DNA from 3 places in the Cupriavidus sp. Agwp_2 genome. Region 1 is predicted to be linked to each of the others. Evidence: predicted binding sites of a transcription regulator. Region 1 holds the regulator's gene; each other region holds the start of a gene.
The links. Region 1 encodes LexA, which represses DNA repair genes until DNA is damaged. Its sites were predicted from a motif close to ACTGTATNNNNATACAGT; they were not measured.
Positions count from the first base shown of each region.

Region 2: a site for LexA is predicted at 4,736-4,753, ahead of recA (recombinase RecA). Genes of this name have one in related genera too.
Region 3: a site for LexA is predicted at 2,094-2,111, ahead of LPA45_RS01330 (ATP-dependent helicase). Genes of this name have one in related genera too.

Region 1 is NZ_CP088083.1:2,217,504-2,224,032, reverse strand. It holds gene dusA (tRNA dihydrouridine(20/20a) synthase DusA) at 1-875, shown strand, start outside; gene LPA45_RS10460 (hypothetical protein) at 1,754-2,032, shown strand; tRNA gene LPA45_RS10455 (tRNA-His) at 2,135-2,210, shown strand; gene LPA45_RS10450 (hypothetical protein) at 2,366-2,815, shown strand; gene LPA45_RS10445 (hypothetical protein) at 2,852-3,022, opposite strand; gene lexA (transcriptional repressor LexA) at 3,136-3,792, opposite strand; gene LPA45_RS10435 (asparaginase) at 4,082-5,074, shown strand; gene rpsF (30S ribosomal protein S6) at 5,185-5,559, shown strand; gene priB (primosomal replication protein N) at 5,637-5,936, shown strand; gene rpsR (30S ribosomal protein S18) at 5,940-6,218, shown strand; gene rplI (50S ribosomal protein L9) at 6,250-6,529, shown strand, end outside.
Region 2 is NZ_CP088083.1:558,205-564,733, reverse strand. It holds gene sucD (succinate--CoA ligase subunit alpha) at 1-683, opposite strand, end outside; gene sucC (ADP-forming succinate--CoA ligase subunit beta) at 783-1,949, opposite strand; gene LPA45_RS02640 (DUF2889 domain-containing protein) at 2,040-2,747, opposite strand; gene recX (recombination regulator RecX) at 2,953-3,420, opposite strand; gene recA (recombinase RecA) at 3,526-4,581, opposite strand; gene LPA45_RS02625 (response regulator transcription factor) at 4,821-5,510, shown strand; gene LPA45_RS02620 (sensor histidine kinase) at 5,577-6,529, shown strand, end outside.
Region 3 is NZ_CP088083.1:280,911-287,439, reverse strand. It holds gene LPA45_RS01345 (hypothetical protein) at 39-671, opposite strand; gene LPA45_RS01340 (thioredoxin fold domain-containing protein) at 811-1,347, shown strand; gene LPA45_RS01335 (TlpA disulfide reductase family protein) at 1,466-1,999, shown strand; gene LPA45_RS01330 (ATP-dependent helicase) at 2,165-4,276, shown strand; gene LPA45_RS01325 (class I SAM-dependent rRNA methyltransferase) at 4,308-5,504, opposite strand; gene LPA45_RS01320 (YbeD family protein) at 5,723-6,031, opposite strand; gene LPA45_RS01315 (D-alanyl-D-alanine carboxypeptidase family protein) at 6,081-6,529, opposite strand, start outside.

The DNA.
Region 1 (6,529 bases):
GCGACGTGCCGCGCCACCTGGATTTCGATGCGGCAGAGCACCCGGTCGCGCTTCAGTTGGGCGGCAGCGAGCCGGCCGACCTAGCCGAGGCAGCCAGGCTGGGCGAGCAATGGGGCTACAAGGAGGTCAACCTGAATTGCGGCTGTCCGTCCGAGCGCGTGCAGCGCGGCGCCTTCGGCGCCTGCCTGATGGCGGAGCCGCAACTGGTCGCCGATTGCGTGAAGGCAATGCGCGATGCGGTCAGCATCCCCGTAACGGTGAAACATCGCATCGGCATCGATACGATCGAGCACTACGATTTTGTGCGCGATTTTGTCGGCACGGTCGCGGAGGCGGGGTGCGACACATTTATCGTTCATGCGCGCAATGCCATCCTGAAAGGCCTGAGTCCGAAGGAAAACCGCGAAATCCCGCCGCTGCGTTATGAAGTGGCCTATCAGTTGAAGCAGGAATTTCCGCAACTGGAGATCCTGATCAATGGTGGCATCGTCACCCATGACGAGATGGCGCGGCATCTGCAACACGTCGACGGCGTGATGATCGGCCGCGAGGCGTATCACCAGCCCTATGTCCTGGCCGAAATGGATAAGCGCTTCTACGGCGATGCTGATGCGCCGGTACGGTCGCGGCTGGATGCCGAGCTATCGATGCAGCGCTATATCGGCGACCTGGTCGAACGCGGCGGGTATATGGGTGCGGTCACTCGGCATATGCTGGGGCTGTACCGCGGCATTGCCGGAGGGCGCGGCTGGCGCCGTGTGTTGTCCGATGCGAAGCGCATGCATGCCGCACGCACGCGTGCCGATGTCGATGCGCTGTTTGAAGAGGCGCGCGCACACCTGCGTCCCCTGGCGTCAGAACCGCTGGCGGCATAAAGCAAGCCGCGCTGAACGACGCCGCCACATAGCGCTTGAGTGCTTGCTCTAACACCGAATCGTCAAATTGTGCAGGGATTCCCGAGGGTTGCGCGCGCGACACTTGCGATGCCAATTCGGCCGGTAACTGGCGTCTGCAAAGGGATTCCCCTAATTCGCCGAGGCAGGGCACTTTTTTACACTGTGCCCTGCCCTCGAATACAGGGCTTTCTTCAACTGATTATTCAGCCCGCCTCGGCGGGCTTTTTTTCGTCGGCGCGTTTTGCGCTCTTCGTTTACCCGAATGGTGCAATTGCCGGATGACAGTTACATTGCAACGGCCTTCAGGGCATTTGAGATCGCTAAAGTTAAGAGTCCGCGCTGCGGACTCTTTTTTTGATCTTTCGCGATCGCGCCAGTCGAGCCGGTTTGACCGGGCTGCCCGGAAAAGAGTTCCACCGGTCACGCTGCGGCGGGAGGGCTATCGCGATGTATGGCTGATGCCCACATCCAGCGTTCCATAGGTCGTGATTCCCGACTCCCGTCCATCGGCTCCGCCGCCCGCACAGGCTGCCAGCGCCGCCACCATTCCCAGCAGCGCCAAGACTCCCGCCAGACGTCCAGGCATTGTTCTCATGCTCCATCCTCGCAATATTCCTGAAAATGGTTTGGCCATGACCAATGCGCGAGGTTCCAGCGAACCTTGCTGTCAAACCAAGCAAACTGCGGGGAAGGAAGCAAGAGCCCTGCAGGGGTAGGGGCTTTGCACGCCATATGCTGTGCCGCTTGGTGACTTGCCGCTATGGTCTGTCGCGCCTGCGCGCTGTGGCCCCGTCTGGCTAGCTGGCCTGCGTGCTACGATTCTTCGCATCGCCACAGGCGAAGGGACGGCAGTAAGCGTGGAAAAAGCGAACGCAAACAACGAAGAGTCATTCGGCGAGGTGTTTGAGGACTTCAGGCTGGTCTGGGTCGCCGAGCAACTGCAGGACGGCAAATGGACAGCGCGCTACTGCTGGCACCACGGTATCTCGGAAGGCGCGGGCAGGGCGCTGCAGGAAGCCGTCCTCAATGGCAAGTCACGCCGGCTGCTGGGCCACTTCGACACCGAGGCAGAGACCATCGAAGCCATCAAGCAGGCGGTGTTGCTGGAGGCCAAGTGGCACCGGCCCAAGGCGTGATGCAGATTCTGAAAAAAATTTGTGCGGGATACTAGCCATCTCGAAAAAGTGTTTGTATAATCTTGGTTTTCGTCGATCAGCGCTTCGCTGATGACCTCTACGGTGGCTGTAGCTCAGTTGGTAGAGTCCAGGATTGTGATTCCTGTCGTCGTGGGTTCGAGTCCCATCAGCCACCCCAGATTGCTTTGCAAACAGCGCCTTTACGGGCGCTGTTTTGCTTTGTAGGCATGTGCGACGCGAGGCTGGTGCGGTCCAGGCTGTTTCGGCGCTGGCTGAACGCTGGTGCTCAGCATCGATGTTCGACATTAGGCGCTAGTGGAGCAGTGACTTTCCATGTCGACCCGCACGCGATCGATGTGGCTCCTGTACCATACGCGCCTTGAATTCCAAAGAGGTCGTATGTTCCTTCGAGCAGCGGTAATTGGCGCTGGCGTGGCAGTGGCCGCGATGATGGCCGGATGCGCCACCGGCACGTCGGAGAAAGATGTTCGCGCGCGCCCGCCGATGCGCTTGTTCACGCCGGCAAAAATGGCCGACGTTGCCAAATGCCTGCGCAACAATCTCGGCGATGACGCCACGGTCGTCAGCCTGCCGGCACAGAACCAGACGGAAATTCGGATCGGTCAGCTAAACGGAGCCGGCGAGTTTGCGTATGCCTATCTGATTTCGCTGACGGCGAAGCCGGATGGCACGGCGGTCGAGCTGCGCAAGACCAATACATGGTTTCCGCAGTTGACGCCTCAGGAACTGGAAACGGAAACCAAGGCGTGCGCGCGTAGCTGACGCGGGGCAGGCCGTTGGTCGGGAAACCGGACCGCTTCAGACGGCCAGCTTGTCCATGGTTTCCAGTTCGAGCATCCTGCAGATCGCGGCCATGCTGCCTACCATAGTCCGGCGCTGTGCGCCCTGATAGACGCGTACGCCCTTGCACTGGCGGAAGGGTACCGGCTTGACCGGGCGGCGGGTGGCGACGTGGTGGATTTGCGGCATGGTTGCACCTCTTTTTCAGGCAAAAGCGGGGTCAACACCCGGCAAGCCGGGCGGCGTCTGCAAAGCAATGGAAGCGGGTGGGTCCGCGCAGGCGCAAGGCCTGCCGTGCCCGGCTAGAAGCCGGAGGATCGGATCAGGCCGACCGCGATGCCTTCCAGCGAAAACTCTTCGCGCCCGGGTTCAACGATGATGTTGGCGAAGTCCGGGTTCTCGGCGATCAGCTCAATATGGCCGCCGCGCCGCTGCAGGCGCTTGACCGTGACATCGTCACCCAGTCGCGCCACCACGATCTTGCCGTTGGGCGCTTCGCTGGCGCGGCGCACTGCGAGCAGGTCGCCGTCGAGAATGCCGGCGTCGCGCATGCTCAGGCCGCGTACGCGCAACAGGTAGTCGGGGCGTTCATCGAAGACCGAGGCGTCGACCTGGTACTGGCGGTCGATATGCTCGGCGGCAAGGATGGGGCTGCCGGCGGCGACGCGGCCCACCAGCGGCAGCGTCAGCTGCAATACGCCGGGTATAGGCAGCGAGAACTGGTCCGGCATTTCTGAATCACTGCGCGAGACCTTCAGGCGAATGCCGCGCGAGGCGCCCGGCGTCAGCTCGATCACGCCTTTGCGGGCCAGCGCGCGCAGGTGTTCTTCCGCGGCATTTGGCGAGGAAAAGCCGAACTCGGCGGCAATCTCGGCGCGCGTTGGCGGGAAGCCGGTGCGGCGGATCGTATTGCGGATCAGATCGAAAATCTGCTGCTGCCGGGGTGTCAGGGTCGCCATGGGATCGCCGTTCCGTGCGGGCGCGCTGGGGGCAGGGCTGGGAGGGCTGCCCCGCAAGCTGGGGCTTTCCGCAAATCCTGCATCCGGCGCGCCGGGCACTGTATGTTTAAACAGTATGCTGTGATTTTATACAGTATCGGCGGCAGCGCAAGCAGAATTTTTTTGGTGGCGCGCGTGGACCGATCGGCCGCGGTGGCGCGGGCCCGCCGGGGGAGGTCCGCCATTACAATCGCGATTCCATCGCCCAGCGCATGCGTTTCCCTTCTTGTCTCCTGAGCCCCCAGCACCTATGACCCAATTGCCTCGCATCGTCGTATTGGCTACCGGCGGCACCATTGCCGGCGCTTCCGGCAACCCCGCCAGCAGCGCGCACTACCAGGCGGCAACCGTGCCCGTGTCGTCGTTGCTGGCGGCGGTGCCGGCGCTGAAGTCGGTGGCGCGGATCGAAGCCGAGCAGGTGGCGCAAGTCGACAGCAAGGACATGACCTTCGCGCTGTGGGCCGTGCTGGCGGCGCGTGTCGAGCACTGGTCGGCGCAGGCGGGTGTGGCGGGCATCGTGATTACGCACGGTACGGATACGCTGGAAGAGACGGCAATGGCGCTGCACCTGACCCAGGCGTGTCCAATCCCGGTGGTGATGACAGCGGCGATGCGGCCGTCCACCTCGCTGTCAGCCGACGGGCCGCTCAACCTGCTTGATGCGGTCCGGGTGGCAGCACATCCGGATGCGCGCGGCAAGGGCGTGCTGGTGGTGCTGAACCAGCAGATCCACGCGGCGCGCGATATTGCAAAGGCGCATACGTCGGCGGTGGATGCCTTTGTGTCCCAGTGCGGGCCGCTTGGCTTGGTGCAGGACGATTTCGTGCGGTTCGCTCGCACGCCCCGGCAGGCCTGGGCGATCGGGCCGATGCCGCGCGCATGGCCGGTGGTTGAGATCGTGGCGAGCTACGCTCAGCCGGGCCGTATCGCCGTCGACGCGCTGGTGCGGGCCGGCGTGGCGGGCCTGGTGGTGGCCGCAGCCGGCAATGGTTCGATCCATGAAGTGCTGGCGGAGGCCCTGGTGGATGCCGCCGCCGCTGGCGTGGCGGTGGTCCGCAGTTCGCGTACCGGTGCGGGTCACGTGGCGATCCCGCCGCACCCCAGCCCGTCAGATGGCGTTTTCGTCTCTGCGGCGGATCTGAATCCGTACAAGGCAAGGGTGCTGCTGGCGCTGGCGCTGGCGGCGGATCCTGCCCTGGCCGGCGATCCCGTGCGCCTGCAGGCGGCTTTTGCCAGGGCTTGATGCAGTGGTGCGCTTGCGCGCCAGTCCGTCGCCGAGCTATACTTTAAGGCTATTCAACCTTGCCACACCGGACTCGTGACGCCCGGGTGGCTAATCCAAAAGGAGCGTCAATGCGTCATTACGAAATCGTCTTCATCGTCCACCCGGACCAGAGCGAACAAGTGCCGGCCATGATCGAGCGCTACAAGCAGCTCGTGACCTCGCAGAACGGCAACGTTCATCGCGTGGAAGACTGGGGCCGTCGCCAGATGGCCTACATGATCCAGAAGCTGGCCAAGGCTCACTACGTTTGCCTGAACATCGAATGCGGCAAGGACACCCTGGCTGAACTGGAACACGCGTTCAAGTTCAACGACGCCGTCCTGCGCCACCTGATCGTGCAGACCAAGAAGGCCGAGACCGCTCCTTCGCCGATGATGAAGGAAGTGCAGCGCGAAGAAGCCCGCAAGGCCGCGCAAACGACCACCGAAGGCCAGCCCGCCTGAGTGCGGACTGCGGTGCGAGCCATGGCTGACAGCGTCGGCCACGGCAGCATCGATGGCAAACAGCGAGAGGCCCCGCGTTGAATCAGCTTCGGCTTGCCGCCACCCTGGCGGAACGCGATGCCCTGCGCTTTACCCCGGCCGGGGTGCCCGTCGTGAACTGCATCCTGCAGTACAGCGGCGAGGCCGTCGAGGCGGAAACGCCACGCCAGGTCGAGTTTGCCATCGCAGCGATGGGGATCGGGCCGGTCGGCCAGCGGCTTGAGCGGCTACCGCTCGGCACGCTGCTCGACTGCGAAGGATTCCTCGCTCGCAAGCACCGCAACAGCAAGGCTCTCGTCTTTCACATCACCGGATGTAAAGCATTCGTAAAGGATTGAATCATGGCATTCGTCAAACGTGACAACAAGAACAAGAAGCGCTTCCAGCAACAGAACCCGCTGTTCAAGCGCAAGCGCTTCTGCCGCTTCACCGTGGCTGGCGTGGAACAGATCGACTACAAGGATCTGGACACCCTGAAGGACTTCGTCGGCGACAACGGCAAGATCACGCCGGCCCGCCTGACCGGTACCAAGGCCCACTATCAGCGTCAGCTGGATACGGCAATCAAGCGTGCGCGTTTCCTCGCGCTGCTGCCGTACTCCGACCTGCACAAGAACTGATAGGCCCTAGGTCCGTAACGGAGAAAACACGATGCAAGTCATTCTGCTGGAAAAAGTCATCAACCTGGGCAACCTGGGTGACATCGTCAAGGTGAAGGACGGTTACGCTCGTAACTTCCTGATCCCGTCGAAGAAGGCGCGCCGCGCCACGCAAACCGCGATCGCCGAATTCGAAGTCAAGCGCGCCGAGCTGGAAAAGTCCGCCGCCGAGAAGCTGGCTGCTGCGCAAGCTGAAGGCGAGAAGCTGAACGGCCTGACCGTCCAGATCAGCCAGAAGTCGGGTGTCGACGGCCGTCTGTTCGGCTCGGTCA
Region 2 (6,529 bases), 1.7 Mb from region 1:
TTGATCCAGTTGGCGGCGTTGGCTTCGTCCGGACCACCGATCTCACCGATCATGACCACGGCGTCCGTTTCCGGATCGTCGTTGAACATCTTCATGACGTCGATGTGCTTCAGGCCGTTGATGGGGTCGCCACCAATGCCAACAGCCGACGACTGGCCCAGGCCCAGCGCGGTCAGCTGGCCCACGGCTTCGTACGTCAGGGTGCCCGAGCGCGACACCACGCCGATGCGGCCCTTCTTGTGGATGTGACCCGGCATGATGCCGATCTTGATTTCGTCCGGCGTGATCAGGCCCGGGCAGTTCGGTCCCAGCAGCAGGGTCTTCTTGTTCTCGCGGCGCATGCGGTCCTTGACTTCCATCATGTCGCGCACGGGGATGCCTTCGGTAATGCAGACCACCAGGTCCAGGTCGGCGTCAACGGCTTCCCAGATTGCGGCAGCGGCGCCTGCGGGCGGCACGTAGATGACCGACACGGTAGCGCCGGTCTGGGCCTTGGCGTCCTTGACGCTGGCGTAGATGGGAATGCCTTCGAAGTCTTCGCCGGCCTTCTTCGGGTTCACGCCTGCTACGAAGGCGTTCTTGCCATTGGCGTAGTCGCGGCAGCCACGGGTGTGGAACTGGCCGGTCTTGCCGGTAATGCCCTGGGTGATGACCTTGGTGTCTTTGTTGATCAGAATCGACATGCTGTAATCCTTTGCTTTTCTACGAGCCGCGCGCACAGGGGCTCAAGGGAGCGCCTGCGCACGGCTCGCGTTCGCGTATGGTTGCGTTCGTGCGACGGCTTACTTGCCAGCGGCAGCGGCCACCACCTTCTGGGCGGCTTCTTCCATCGTGTCGGCGGCGATGATGGGCAGGCCCGATTCGGCCAGCATCTTCTTGCCGAGATCTTCGTTGGTGCCCTTCATGCGCACGACCAGCGGCACGTTCAGCGACACGGCCTTCGAGGCCGAGATCACGCCTTCGGCGATCACGTCGCAACGCATGATGCCGCCGAAGATGTTGACCAGGATGGCCTGCACGTTCTTGTTGCTCAGCATCAGCTTGAAGGCTTCGGTCACCTTCTCGGTGGTGGCACCGCCGCCCACGTCGAGGAAGTTGGCCGGCTCGCCGCCAAACAGCTTGATGGTGTCCATGGTGGCCATGGCCAGGCCGGCGCCGTTCACCAGGCAGCCGATGTTGCCGTCCAGCGAGATGTAGGCCAGGTCGAACTTCGAGGCTTCGATTTCGTTGGCGTCTTCTTCATCCAGGTCGCGGTAGGCCACGATTTCCGGGTGACGGAACAGCGCGTTCGAGTCGAAGTTGAACTTGGCGTCCAGCGCGATGACCTTGCCTTCGCCGGTCAGGATCAGCGGGTTGATTTCGGCCAGCGAAGCGTCGGTGTCGTAGAACGCCTTGTACAGGCCTTGCAGGGCCTGGCGAGCCTGGGCAACCGAAGCGTCGGGCACGCCGATCTTGCGGGCGATGTCGTCGGCGTCAGCGTCGGTCAGGCCGGTCGACGGCTCGATGATCAGGGTGTGGATCTTTTCCGGGGTGTGGGCAGCGACTTCTTCGATGTCCATGCCGCCTTCGCTCGACGCCATCAGGGCGATCTTCTGCGAAACGCGGTCCACCACCAGCGAAACGTACAGTTCCTTCTTGATGTCGGCGCCTTCTTCGATCAGCAGGCGGTTGACCTTCTTGCCTTCCGGACCGGTCTGGTGCGTGACCAGCTGCATGCCCAGGATGTTCGAAGCATAGGTCTTGACGTCTTCGATGCTCTTGGCAACCTTGACGCCGCCGCCCTTGCCGCGGCCACCCGCATGAATCTGCGCCTTGACAACCCACACCGGGCCGCCGAGCTGTTCTGCGGCCTTCAGGGCCTCGTCAACCGAGAACGCGGGGATGCCGCGCGGAACCGGCACATTGTATTTGCGCAGGAGTTCCTTGCCTTGATACTCATGGATATTCATGCGTGTTTCCTTTCGGGTAGGCGTAAAAGGTAGAGGGAAGAATCTGAAAAAGGAGACGAACTCTCTCGTCTTGCTGGCTGATCCTGAGAATCAGCCGGAAGTGCCGGTTGGCCTGTCGGCCGGGACAGCGTCATTGCCGTCGTCGTTGGCTTGACCACCGCGGTCGCCATTGGCCACGGCGGGCGCCCGAGGCGCGGTTGCGACGGCAGGTGCGGCCTCGGCCCTTGCCTTGGGCGTCGGCTGGTGACCATACCAGCGCGGGTAAAACTCACGGACCACCTCGCCGTCGAAACGCAGCGCGTGGCAGCCGTTCAACTGATAGGGCGGCTCCGGATTCGGATCGTCCTCGCCGTTGTCGCGGATGCTGATGACTTCGCCGGCAAACGCCTGGATCGCGGTGCTGGGCAGCACGCCGGCGGCTTCGGTCAGGTGGGAGCAGCCGTTGATGCCGGCCAGGCGCTCGCGCACGGCCTTGCGAAAGCCCTTGCGCAGGTTCAGGCCGATCAGCTTGCGGTAGGCCGGGCCGATGGTGTCGCATTGCGACGGATACGGCACCCAGTCAGAGCAGGCCTCGGCATCCAGCACCGTCATGTCCTCGTTGATCGTGACGCGCAGCCAAAGGTCGTGCAGGGGCTGGCCCACCGGGCGGATACGGTCGCCGGCAAGTTCGATATCGCGGGGCTTGGTGTCGGTCAGGCGCACCTCGACATCCCACAGGCCGTCCTCTCTCTGGTACGCCTCGGCCGTAATGGCACGGCGATGGCGCAGGGAGCGGTTGACGGGCTGGGACAGAGGCATGGCCAGGCTGGAATACTGGGGGCTTGGGAACGGCGGCGCCGGAGCACCGAATAACTTGGGGAGTTTAACATGCCGCGCCGGTTTGCCCGGGAACATCCTTGTATGGCGACTGTCGCGCCGCATTGTCGGCCGACTGGCGCGCGAATACCCTGAGGGCAGTGCAGATAATGGCCCGTCAATTGCGGACGATACCGCACGCAGATGCTTACTCGTCGTCGCCGTACGCTTCGTCGGCGCCCTGGATGATCTTGCTGACCACCCCACGCGAGAATCCACGCGCCACCAGGAAGCGGATCTGCTTGGCGCGGGCCTCTGGCGACTCTGGCGGCACGCCGAAACGCTTGCGCCAGACTTCGCGGGCACGTTCGGTCTCGGTGGCGCGCAGCCTTTCCTGCAGTTCGCCCAGTTGTTCGCTGCCCAGCTTGTGGGTCTTGGCTTCCTGCATCACCCTGGCCGTGCCATAGCGGGCGCCGCGGCGATGGACCAGGCTGTCGGCAAAGCGCTGGTTGGACAGCCAGTTCTCACGCTCGAGCGCATCGAGCAACTGCTCCAGTTGTTCCGGCGACTCGGCATGGGGCGCCAGCTTGCGTGCCAGCTCGGCCCGGCTGTGCTCGCGGCGCGACAGGTAGCCGACGGCGCGGGCCTTCAGGGAAAGCGGGGGGCGGGGGGCCATTGGCGGCTTGGTGAAAAATCCCTAATAAAAAAGGCCGGCGCATCGGCTGATGCTCCGGCCCCTTCCGGCTGCTGCAATCGTGTTGCGTCTTGCGCGCCGGCGCGATCAGCCTTCCAGCGCTTCCGCAGCCACCGGGTTGGTCGGTACCACACCCAGCGCCACTCGCACCTTGTTCTCGATCTCTTCGGCGATGTCCGGGTTCTCGCGCAGGTATTCGCGCGCGTTGTCCTTGCCCTGGCCGATCTTGTCGCCGTTGTAGCTGTACCACGCGCCCGACTTCTCGACGATCTTGGCGTCCACGCCGAGGTCGATGATCTCGCCCTGGCGGGAGATACCCTGGCCGTAGAGGATGTCGAAGAAGGCTTCGCGGAACGGCGGCGAGACCTTGTTCTTGACCACCTTGACCTTGGTCTCGTTGCCGATGACGTCGTCGCCCTTCTTGATCGAGCCGATGCGGCGGATATCCAGGCGCACCGAGGCGTAGAACTTCAGCGCGTTGCCGCCGGTGGTGGTTTCCGGCGAGCCGAACATCACACCGATCTTCATGCGGATCTGGTTGATGAAGATCACCAGGCAGTTGGTACGCTTGATGGTGCCGGTCAGCTTACGCAGCGCCTGGCTCATCAGGCGGGCCTGCAGGCCGGGCAGCGAGTCGCCCATTTCGCCTTCGATTTCAGCCTTGGGCACCAGCGCCGCCACCGAGTCGATCACGATCAGGTCGATCGAGCCCGAGCGCACCAGCGCGTCGGTGATTTCCAGCGCCTGCTCGCCGGTGTCCGGCTGGGAGATCAGCAGGTCGCCGACGTTCACGCCCAGCTTGTTGGCGTAGCTGACGTCCAGCGCGTGCTCGGCGTCGATAAAGGCGCAGGTGCCGCCCAGCTTCTGCATCTCGGCCACGACCTGCAGCGTCAGCGTGGTCTTGCCCGACGATTCCGGACCATAGATCTCGACCACGCGGCCGCGCGGGAGGCCGCCGACGCCAAGCGCGATGTCCAGGCCGAGCGAACCGGTGGAGACCACCTGGATGTCCTTTTCGACCTCGCCGTCGCCCAGGCGCATGATCGAGCCCTTGCCGAACTGCTTCTCGATCTGGGAGAGCGCGGCGGCAAGCGCCTTCTGCTTCTCGGCGCTCACGCCCGCACCTGCCTTCTTGTCGTCCATGGTCGTCCTTGAATCAAATGGTGTATAAATAGGCCGCATGTGGCGCGGCACCGGCTTTTGCCGGCTCCAGCGCCGGCCCGGCTGTCTGCGCGGCCGCCATCCGGGAAACATCAGTCAGGAAGCATCCCGGGCGGCCCCAGCGGAATGTGCGGGTACTGTATAAAAAAACAGTATGCTTGGCAAGCCCCATCGCGCCCGTTCCGCGGGCGCCCGGCTATGCCGGCCAGGTGGAGACAACCATGCGTATTCTGATCGCCGAAGATGACGACACGTTGGCCGATGGGCTGACGCGCTCGTTACGTCACTCTGGTTATGCCGTCGACCATGTTGCCGACGGGCTGGGTGCCGACTCGGCCCTGTCGACCCAGACTTTCGACCTGCTGATCCTGGACCTGGGCCTGCCGCGCATGTCCGGCCTGGAGGTGCTCAAGCGCCTGCGCGCGCGCGGCGCGATGCTGCCGGTGCTGATCCTGACCGCGGCCGACAGCGTCGACGAACGCGTCAAGGGCCTGGACCTGGGTGCCGACGACTACATGGCCAAGCCTTTCGCGCTGTCCGAACTGGAAGCCCGCGTGCGCGCGCTGGTGCGCCGCGGCGCCGGCGGCGGCGCCACGCTGATGCGGCACGGGCCGCTGGCTTTCGACCAGGTCGGCCGCATCGCCTACCTGAACGAGCAGATGCTCGACCTGTCGGCGCGAGAGATCGGCCTGCTGGAAATCCTGCTCACGCGCTGCGGCCGGCTGGTGTCCAAGGAACAGCTGGTCGACCACCTGTGCGAGTGGGGCGAAGAAGTCAGCAACAACGCCATCGAAGTCTATGTGCACCGCCTGCGCAAGAAGATCGAGGTGGGCGGCATCCGCATCGCCACGGTACGTGGCCTGGGCTACTGCCTGGAGAAATTCCAGCCGGCCGTGGCCGCGCAGCATTGACGCGAGCCGCGCCTTAGCCTCACCCTTGCAGGCGAGCACGACCGCAACCGAGCGACCACCGTCGAGATGAGCCTGCTGCAACTGCGCTGGCGGCGCGCGCACCGCGCCGTGCCGCCACCCTCCCCTGCCGCTGCGTCCCCTGCCATGCCCGGCACCGCCGACCAGGAACTGGCCGACGCATTGCCGCATCTGGAGGAAAGCACCGCCACGCCCGCGCCGCGCTCGCTGTTTGGCGAGATCCTCGACTGGATGCTGGCGCCGCTGCTGCTGCTTTGGCCGATGAGCATCGCGGTGACCTACCTGGTGGCCAAGTCGATCGCGAACGGCCCGTTCGACCGGGCGCTGGAAGCCAGCGCCATCGTGCTGTCGCAGCAGTTGCGCGAGGTCAACGGCCGCGTCACCCTGCAGCTGCCCCTGTCGGCGCGCGAAATCCTGCGCGCGGACGAGACCGACAATATCTATTACCAGGTGGTCGGCAAGCGCGGCGAATACATTGCCGGCGACCATGACCTGCCGCTGCCGTCGGAAGAAGACCAGGGCCACGCCGGCCTGGTATCGCTGCGCGACGACCGCGTCGCCGGCAACGACGTGCGGGTAGCCTACACCTACATCGACCTGCGCAATGTCAGCGGCAACCAGCCGGTACTGGTGCAGGTGGCCGAAACCCTCGACAAGCGCGCGCGCCTGGCCAACGAGATCATCAAGGGCGTGATCCTGCCCCAGTTCGTGATCCTGCCGCTGGCGGTGGTGCTGGTGTGGTTCGGGCTCTCGCGCGGGCTGGCGCCGCTGACCGCGATCCAGCAGCGCATCCGCGCGCGCACCCCGGGCGACACCAGCCCCATCGACGAACGCGCCGCTCCGCAGGAGATCACGCCGCTGGTGGGATCGTTCAACGACCTGCTGGCGCAGCTGGACCAGTCGGTGCAGACGCAGAAGCGCTTTATCGCCGATGCCGCGCACCAGATGAAGACGCCACTGGCGGGGCTGCGCATGCAGGCCGAGCTGGCGCAGCGCGAGCA
Region 3 (6,529 bases), 1.9 Mb from region 1:
GCCACGGCGCAAACCTTGTGCTCCCGCGGTGCCTGGCCTCAGAACGGATGGAAGCCGCCGAGGAACTGCTCCACCTGCTCGGCCTGGCGCTGGTCGCGCGCGGCGTCGCCAGACTCCAGCACCACCGCCTGGTAGGCGCGCGCGCCCACCGCCACCAGTCGCGCGGTCAGCCGCCGTGGCGCCTGGTCCTGCGGCGACACGCCGCTGGCCTGCACTTCGACGCCGGCGAGCGGCCGCCCCGGCTTGTCGGCGGTCGTGATCGTGACCGGCCGCGTGCGCGGCGGCTCGCCCGAGACCGTGCCGAGGTTGGCCAGCAGCCCCGCCTGCATTGCCGCCAGCGCCTCGCGCCGCAGCCCTTCGTCGTCGGCGGGCAGCGTGACCACGCCCACGGCGAACAGCGTGTCGTCGACGCGCGCGGCCTCCATCGTCATCGGCAGCTTGCGGCCGGCGATGGTGACGTCGCGCGCGGCACTGCTGGGCTTGCCCGGATAGAGCGCGGCATAGGCGCCCTCGCCGGACTGGATCGTGCGCCAGTCATAGCGGGGCGAACAGGCGCACAGGGCCAGCGCCACGCACAGGGCGGCGCAGCGCATCATGGGGCTGCGGGCCAGACTGGGGGCGAGACTGCGAATGAAAGCGGCAGGGCTCGGCGTGGGTGGAAGAGGACGCATGGGGAAGCGTGTGGCGGACAGCGCGCGCAGGCCATGGAGCGGCTCTGGCGGCCGCCAGAGCCTGCGGGCGGAAACCGGTATTATCGCGGAAGCGGCGCCCCGGTGCATGGTGCGCCGCCTGACAGTTTTTCCTGACCGCATGCCTGCCCCCACCCTGCCCCGCCTCGCCCTGCCATCGCTACCAGCGCTACCAGCGCTACCAGCCCGGACCGCACTGTTCCGTCTGGCCACGTGCGCGCTGCTGGCAACAGCCGCCGGCACGGCGCTGGCCGCGGGCACGGCGCACCTGCCTGCCGCCACCGACCTGGGCGCTCACGGCGCCGAAGCCGCGCAGCGCGGCGAGCCGCTGGTGCTGCTGGTGTCGATGCCCGGATGCGGCTATTGCGATGCGGTGCGCCGCAACTACCTCGGTCCGCAGGCTGCCGCCGGCGAGATCGCGGTGCGCGAGCTGGACCTGACCGCCGTCACGCCGCTGCGCGACGCCGACGGTACCGTGACCACGGCGCGCGACTGGGCGCGGGCGCACCAGGTGCGGGTGGCGCCGACGGTGCTGTTCCTCGATCGCCAGGGCCGCGCCGCCGCCAGCCCGCTGCGCGGCATGCAGCCCGACTTCTACGGCGCCTACCTGGAACAGGCGCTGGACCAGGCACGCGCCGCCGTCGCCACCCGGCGTTGAATCACGGTCACCGCCGGCATTGCGGCAGATTGCCGCACCCAGGCTCCGCGCAGCGCCCCGGCGCCAGCGGCATTAGAATGTGGCGTTGCCCGAAGAGAATTCGCATTCCCCGCCTTCCATGACCACTTCCGCTCCCGCCAAGTCCTCCCGCAAGCCCTGGCCCATCGTCGCCGCCATCGTCGTGCTGGCGCTGCTGGGCTGGTTCGGCTACCGCGCGCTGGCGCCGGCCAATGCCGCACCGGCCGCCACGTTCACGCTGCTGTCGGGCGAGAAGCTCAGCACCGCCGACCTGAAGGGCAAGGTCTACCTGGTCAATTTCTGGGCCACCAGCTGCGCCACCTGCATCAAGGAAATGCCCGACATGGTCAAGACCTACGAGCAGTTCAAGGGCAAGGGGCTGGAATTCGTCGCCGTGGCCATGAACTATGACCCGCCGATGTACGTGATGAACTACGCCAAGACGCGCGGGCTGCCGTTCAAGGTGGCAATGGATTCGGACGGCTCCGCCGCCAAGGCCTTCGGCAATGTGCAGCTGACGCCGACCACCTTCGTGGTCGACAAGGAGGGCCGCATCCTCAAGCGCTATGTCGGCGAGCCCGAGTGGGATGCGCTGCACAAGCTGCTTGATGGCGCGCTGGCAAAGTCTGCGTAACGCTGTCGCCCGCAACATCCAGGAAAAGGTGCTCATCGAGCACCTTTTTTGTTGGTTCGTGCCCGATCCCGCGCGAAGCGGCTTGCACTGCGGGGCTGTATGGATATACAGTTAGCGCCAGCTTTTTTGCCCTGCCCGCTTTTTCCCCCTGCCTCTTTGCTGCCTGTGTCACTGGACCTTGCCCCCGCCGCGGATCTCGCATCCGCCCTTGCCCCCGATGCGGCCGACGCAGGCCCGGCCTACCTGTCCAAACTCAACCCGGAGCAGCGCGCGGCGGTCGAGCACGGCAGCGACGGCCCGCTGCTGATCATCGCCGGCGCGGGATCGGGCAAGACCAACACGCTGGCGCACCGGGTCGCGCACCTGGTGCTGGGCGGCGCCGATCCACGCCGCATCCTGCTGCTGACGTTCTCGCGCCGCGCCGCCGCCGAAATGGGCCGGCGCGTCGAGCGCATCGTCGACCAGGCGCTGGGCACGCAGACCGGCGCGGGCCGCGCGGCGCTGCAATGGTCGGGCACCTTCCACGCCATCGGCGCGCGCCTGCTGCGCGAGTACGCCGAGACCCTGGGCCTGTCGCCCGCTTTCACCATCAGCGACCGCGGCGATGCCGCCGACCTGATGCACGTGGTGCGCCACGACCTGGGCCTGTCCGAGACCGCCAGCCGCTTTCCCAAGAAAGAGACCTGCCTGTCGATCTACTCGCGCGTGGTCAACACGCAGGCGCCGCTGGAAGTCGTGCTCAAGCAGCAGTTTCCGCGCTACGCCATGTGGGTCGATGCGCTGCGCACGCTGTTTGCCGGCTATGTCGAGGCCAAGCAGAAACAGCACGTGCTCGACTACGACGACCTGCTGCTGTACTGGGCACAGGCCATGGCCGAGCCCGCCATCGCGCAGGACATGGGCGCCCGCTTTGACCATGTCCTGGTCGACGAATACCAGGACACCAACGCGCTGCAGGCGTCGATCCTCTTGGCCATGCGGCCCGATGGCCGCGGCCTGACCGTGGTCGGCGACGATGCGCAGTCGATCTACGCGTTCCGCGGCGCGACCGTGCGCAATATCCTCGATTTCCCGCAACAGTTCACACCACACGCGCAGCAGGTGACGCTGTCGCAGAACTACCGCTCCACGCAGCCGATCCTGCAGGCAGCCAACGCGGTGATCGGGCTGGCTGCCGAGCGCTATACCAAGGATCTCTGGTCCGAGCGGCTGTCGGCCGAGAAGCCCGGCATCATCGTCGTCAACGACGAGGCCGACCAGGCGCGCTACGTGGTCGAGCAGGTGCTGGCGCGGCGCGAGGCCGGCCTGGCGCTAATGGCGCAGGCGGTGCTGTTCCGTGCCGCCGACCACAGCGCGCAGGTGGAGATCGAGCTGGCGCGCCGCAATATCCCGTTCGTGAAGTTCGGCGGGCTCAAATTCCTGGAATCGACGCACGTGAAAGACGTGCTGGCCGTGGTGCGCTGGCTGGAAAACCCGCGCGACCGCATGGCCGGCTTCCGCACGCTGCAACTGCTGCCGGGCATCGGCCCGAAGACCGCGGCGCGCGTGCTCGACGCCATGGCACTGGCCACCGAGCCGCTGTTCTCGCTGCAGGAATTCGAGCCGCCGCCGGCCGCCGCGCCCGCCTGGGCAGACCTGCTGACGCTGGCGCGCGCGCTGATGGCGCCGACCTCGCCGTGGCCCTCGGAATTCGAGCAGGTACTGGCCTGGTACGCGCCGCACCTCGAACGCCTGCACGACGACGCCGCCGCGCGCCAGGCCGACCTGCAGCAGCTGGAGCGCATCGCCGCCACTTACGGCGCGCGCGAGCGCTTCCTGACGGAACTGACGCTCGATCCGCCCAGCGCATCCAGCGATGAGTCCGGCGTACCGTCGCGCGACGAGGACTACCTGATCCTGTCGACCATCCACTCGGCCAAGGGGCAGGAGTGGAAGGCCGTGTATGTGCTCAATGCCGTCGATGGCTGCATGCCGAGCGATCTGGCGACGGGCACGACGGAAGAGATCGAGGAAGAACGGCGGCTGCTGTATGTGGCGATGACGCGGGCCAAGGACCATCTGGACGTCATCGTGCCGCAGCGCTTCTACGTGCACCAGCAGGTGGGATTTGGCGATCGGCATGTGTATGCGTCGCGCACGCGGTTCATTCCGAATCGCGTGATGCCGAATTTCCACAGCCGGGCATGGCCGCCGCCGCCGATGCCAGGCGAAGGGAAGGCAAAGCCGGCGCTGGCGCCGGTGGACCTGGCCAGTCGGATGCGCAATATGTGGCGGTGAGTTGCAGCCTCGCCGCCTGCAATTTGCTGGCTTACGCCACCTTCTCCAGCAACAACCCCTTCAGGTACTCGCCTTCTGGGAACGCCGCCAGCATCGGGTGATCGGTGCCCGCCGACAGCCTGCGCAGGATGCGCGCATCCACCCGCGCATCCGTCACCGCCCCCGCCACGATCTTCTGGAACAATTCCATGCTGATCGCCCCCGAGCACGAATACGTGAACAGCAGCCCGCCCGGACGCAGCAACTGCATACCGACCAGGTTGATTTCCTTGTAAGCCCGCGCGGCGCGGTCGATATGCTGTGCCGACGGCGCGAACTTGGGCGGGTCCAGCACGATCAGGTCGAACTGCCGCCCTTCCGCGCGGAATTCGCGCAGTGTCTTGAAGACGTCCGCGTCGAGCCAGGCCGCACGCTCCGGCTCAAACCCGTTCAGCGTCACGTTGCCCGCGGCGATCTTCAGCGCTTCGCCCGACGAATCGATCGACGTCACCGACTTGGCCCCGCCGCGCAGCGCGGCCAGCGAAAAGCCGCCGGTATAACAGAAGCAGTTCAGGACCTCGCGCCCTTCGGCCAGGTCGCCGACCAGCTTGCGGTTGTCGCGCTGATCGACATAGAAGCCGGTCTTGTGGCCGTTGCGCACATCGACGTAATAACGCACGCCATGCTCGGTCACCGACAGCGCCGGATCGGGCTCCGCGCCGGCCAGCACGCCGGTCACCAGCTCCAGCCCTTCGCGCTGGCGCACGGCGGCGTCGGAACGCTCATAGACGTTAGGGCAGCCGGTTTCCTTGACCAGCGCCTGCACGATCGCGGTCTTCCACTGCTCGACACCGGCGGAATTGAACTGGCACACCAGCTGGCCCTGCGCGCCATTGCCGTAGTAATCGACGATCAGGCCCGGCAGCCGGTCCGATTCGCCAAAAATCAGGCGCACGGCGTCGCTGTCCTTCACCCACTGGCGCCGGTACGCGATGGCCGCGGCCACGCGGCGCTTGAACAGCGCGTGGTCGACCGGCTCGTTCTCGTCGAAGGTCCACACGCGCGCGCGGATCTGCGATTCGGGGCTGTAGGCGGCCTTGGCCAGGAAGCGGCCGTCGGCGGCGCGCACGGTCACGGTCGAGCCCGGCTCGCAGCGGCCTTCGGTGGTGGCGATGCCGGTCGCGTAGATCCACGGGTGGCGGCGCAGCAGGGATTTTTCCTTGCCGGGTTTCAGGGTGATGGTGTTCATGTCGATCAGGGAAAATGCATGCCGCAGCGGATGCGTTGCCGTGCCTGCGGGCGGGCTCCCCTCTCCCGCCTGCGGGAGAGGGGTTGGGGGAGAGGGCGGCGGGAGCGTCAACGAAGCAACGCGTGTCGGTATGCCAGGGCCTGCCCTCTCCCCCGGCCCCACTCCCGGCCCCACTCCCGCGCGCGGGAGAGGGGAGAAAACGATGCGGGAGCGATGCCTTACAGCACCACCTTCACCATCGGATGCGCAGTCAGCGCCCGATACAGATCATCAAGCTGCTCGCGGCTGGTCACCCACACCGTCACGGTCAGGCCCAGGTAGTTGCCTTTGCTCGAGGGCCGCATTTCCATCTTGCCCGCGTGGAAGTCCGGATCGAACTCCTGCACCAGCGTGACGATGGCCTCGGCAAAGCCATCCTGCATCGAGCCCATCACCTTGATCGGGAAATGGCTCGGGTATTCGATCAGCGACTGCTCCGGCGGGATATCGCCGGGCTTGTTGCCGCTGCCCTGGTTGTCGGCTGTCATGTCGTTTTCTCCGGCGCGGCCCGGCGCATGCCAGGGCCGCGCATTCCAATCACTTGCGCTTGAACCACAGGCGGATGGTGTCCCACAGGCGGCCGAAGAAGCCGGCCTCGGGCACTTCCTCCAGCGCCACCACCGGGAACTCGGCCACCTTGTTGGTGCCGTCCATCAGCTTGACCATGCCCACCTGCTGGCCTGCCGCGATCGGGGCGATCATCAGTTCCTGGCGCTCCAGTACGGGCTTCAGGCGACCACCGGTGCCCTTGGGCACGGTGACGAAGGTCTCGTGCTGCACGCCGATCTTGACCGTGCCGGCCTTGCCCTTGTAGATCTCGGGCGTGGCCAGCACCTGGCCCTTGTCATACAGGCGCAGCGTGTCGAAGAACTGGAAGCCGTAGTTGAGGATCTTCAGGCTTTCCTGCGTGCGCACCTGTTCGGTGGTGGTGCCGATCACGATCGAGATCAGGCGGCGCTGGCCGTTGGGCACATTGGCCAGCGGGC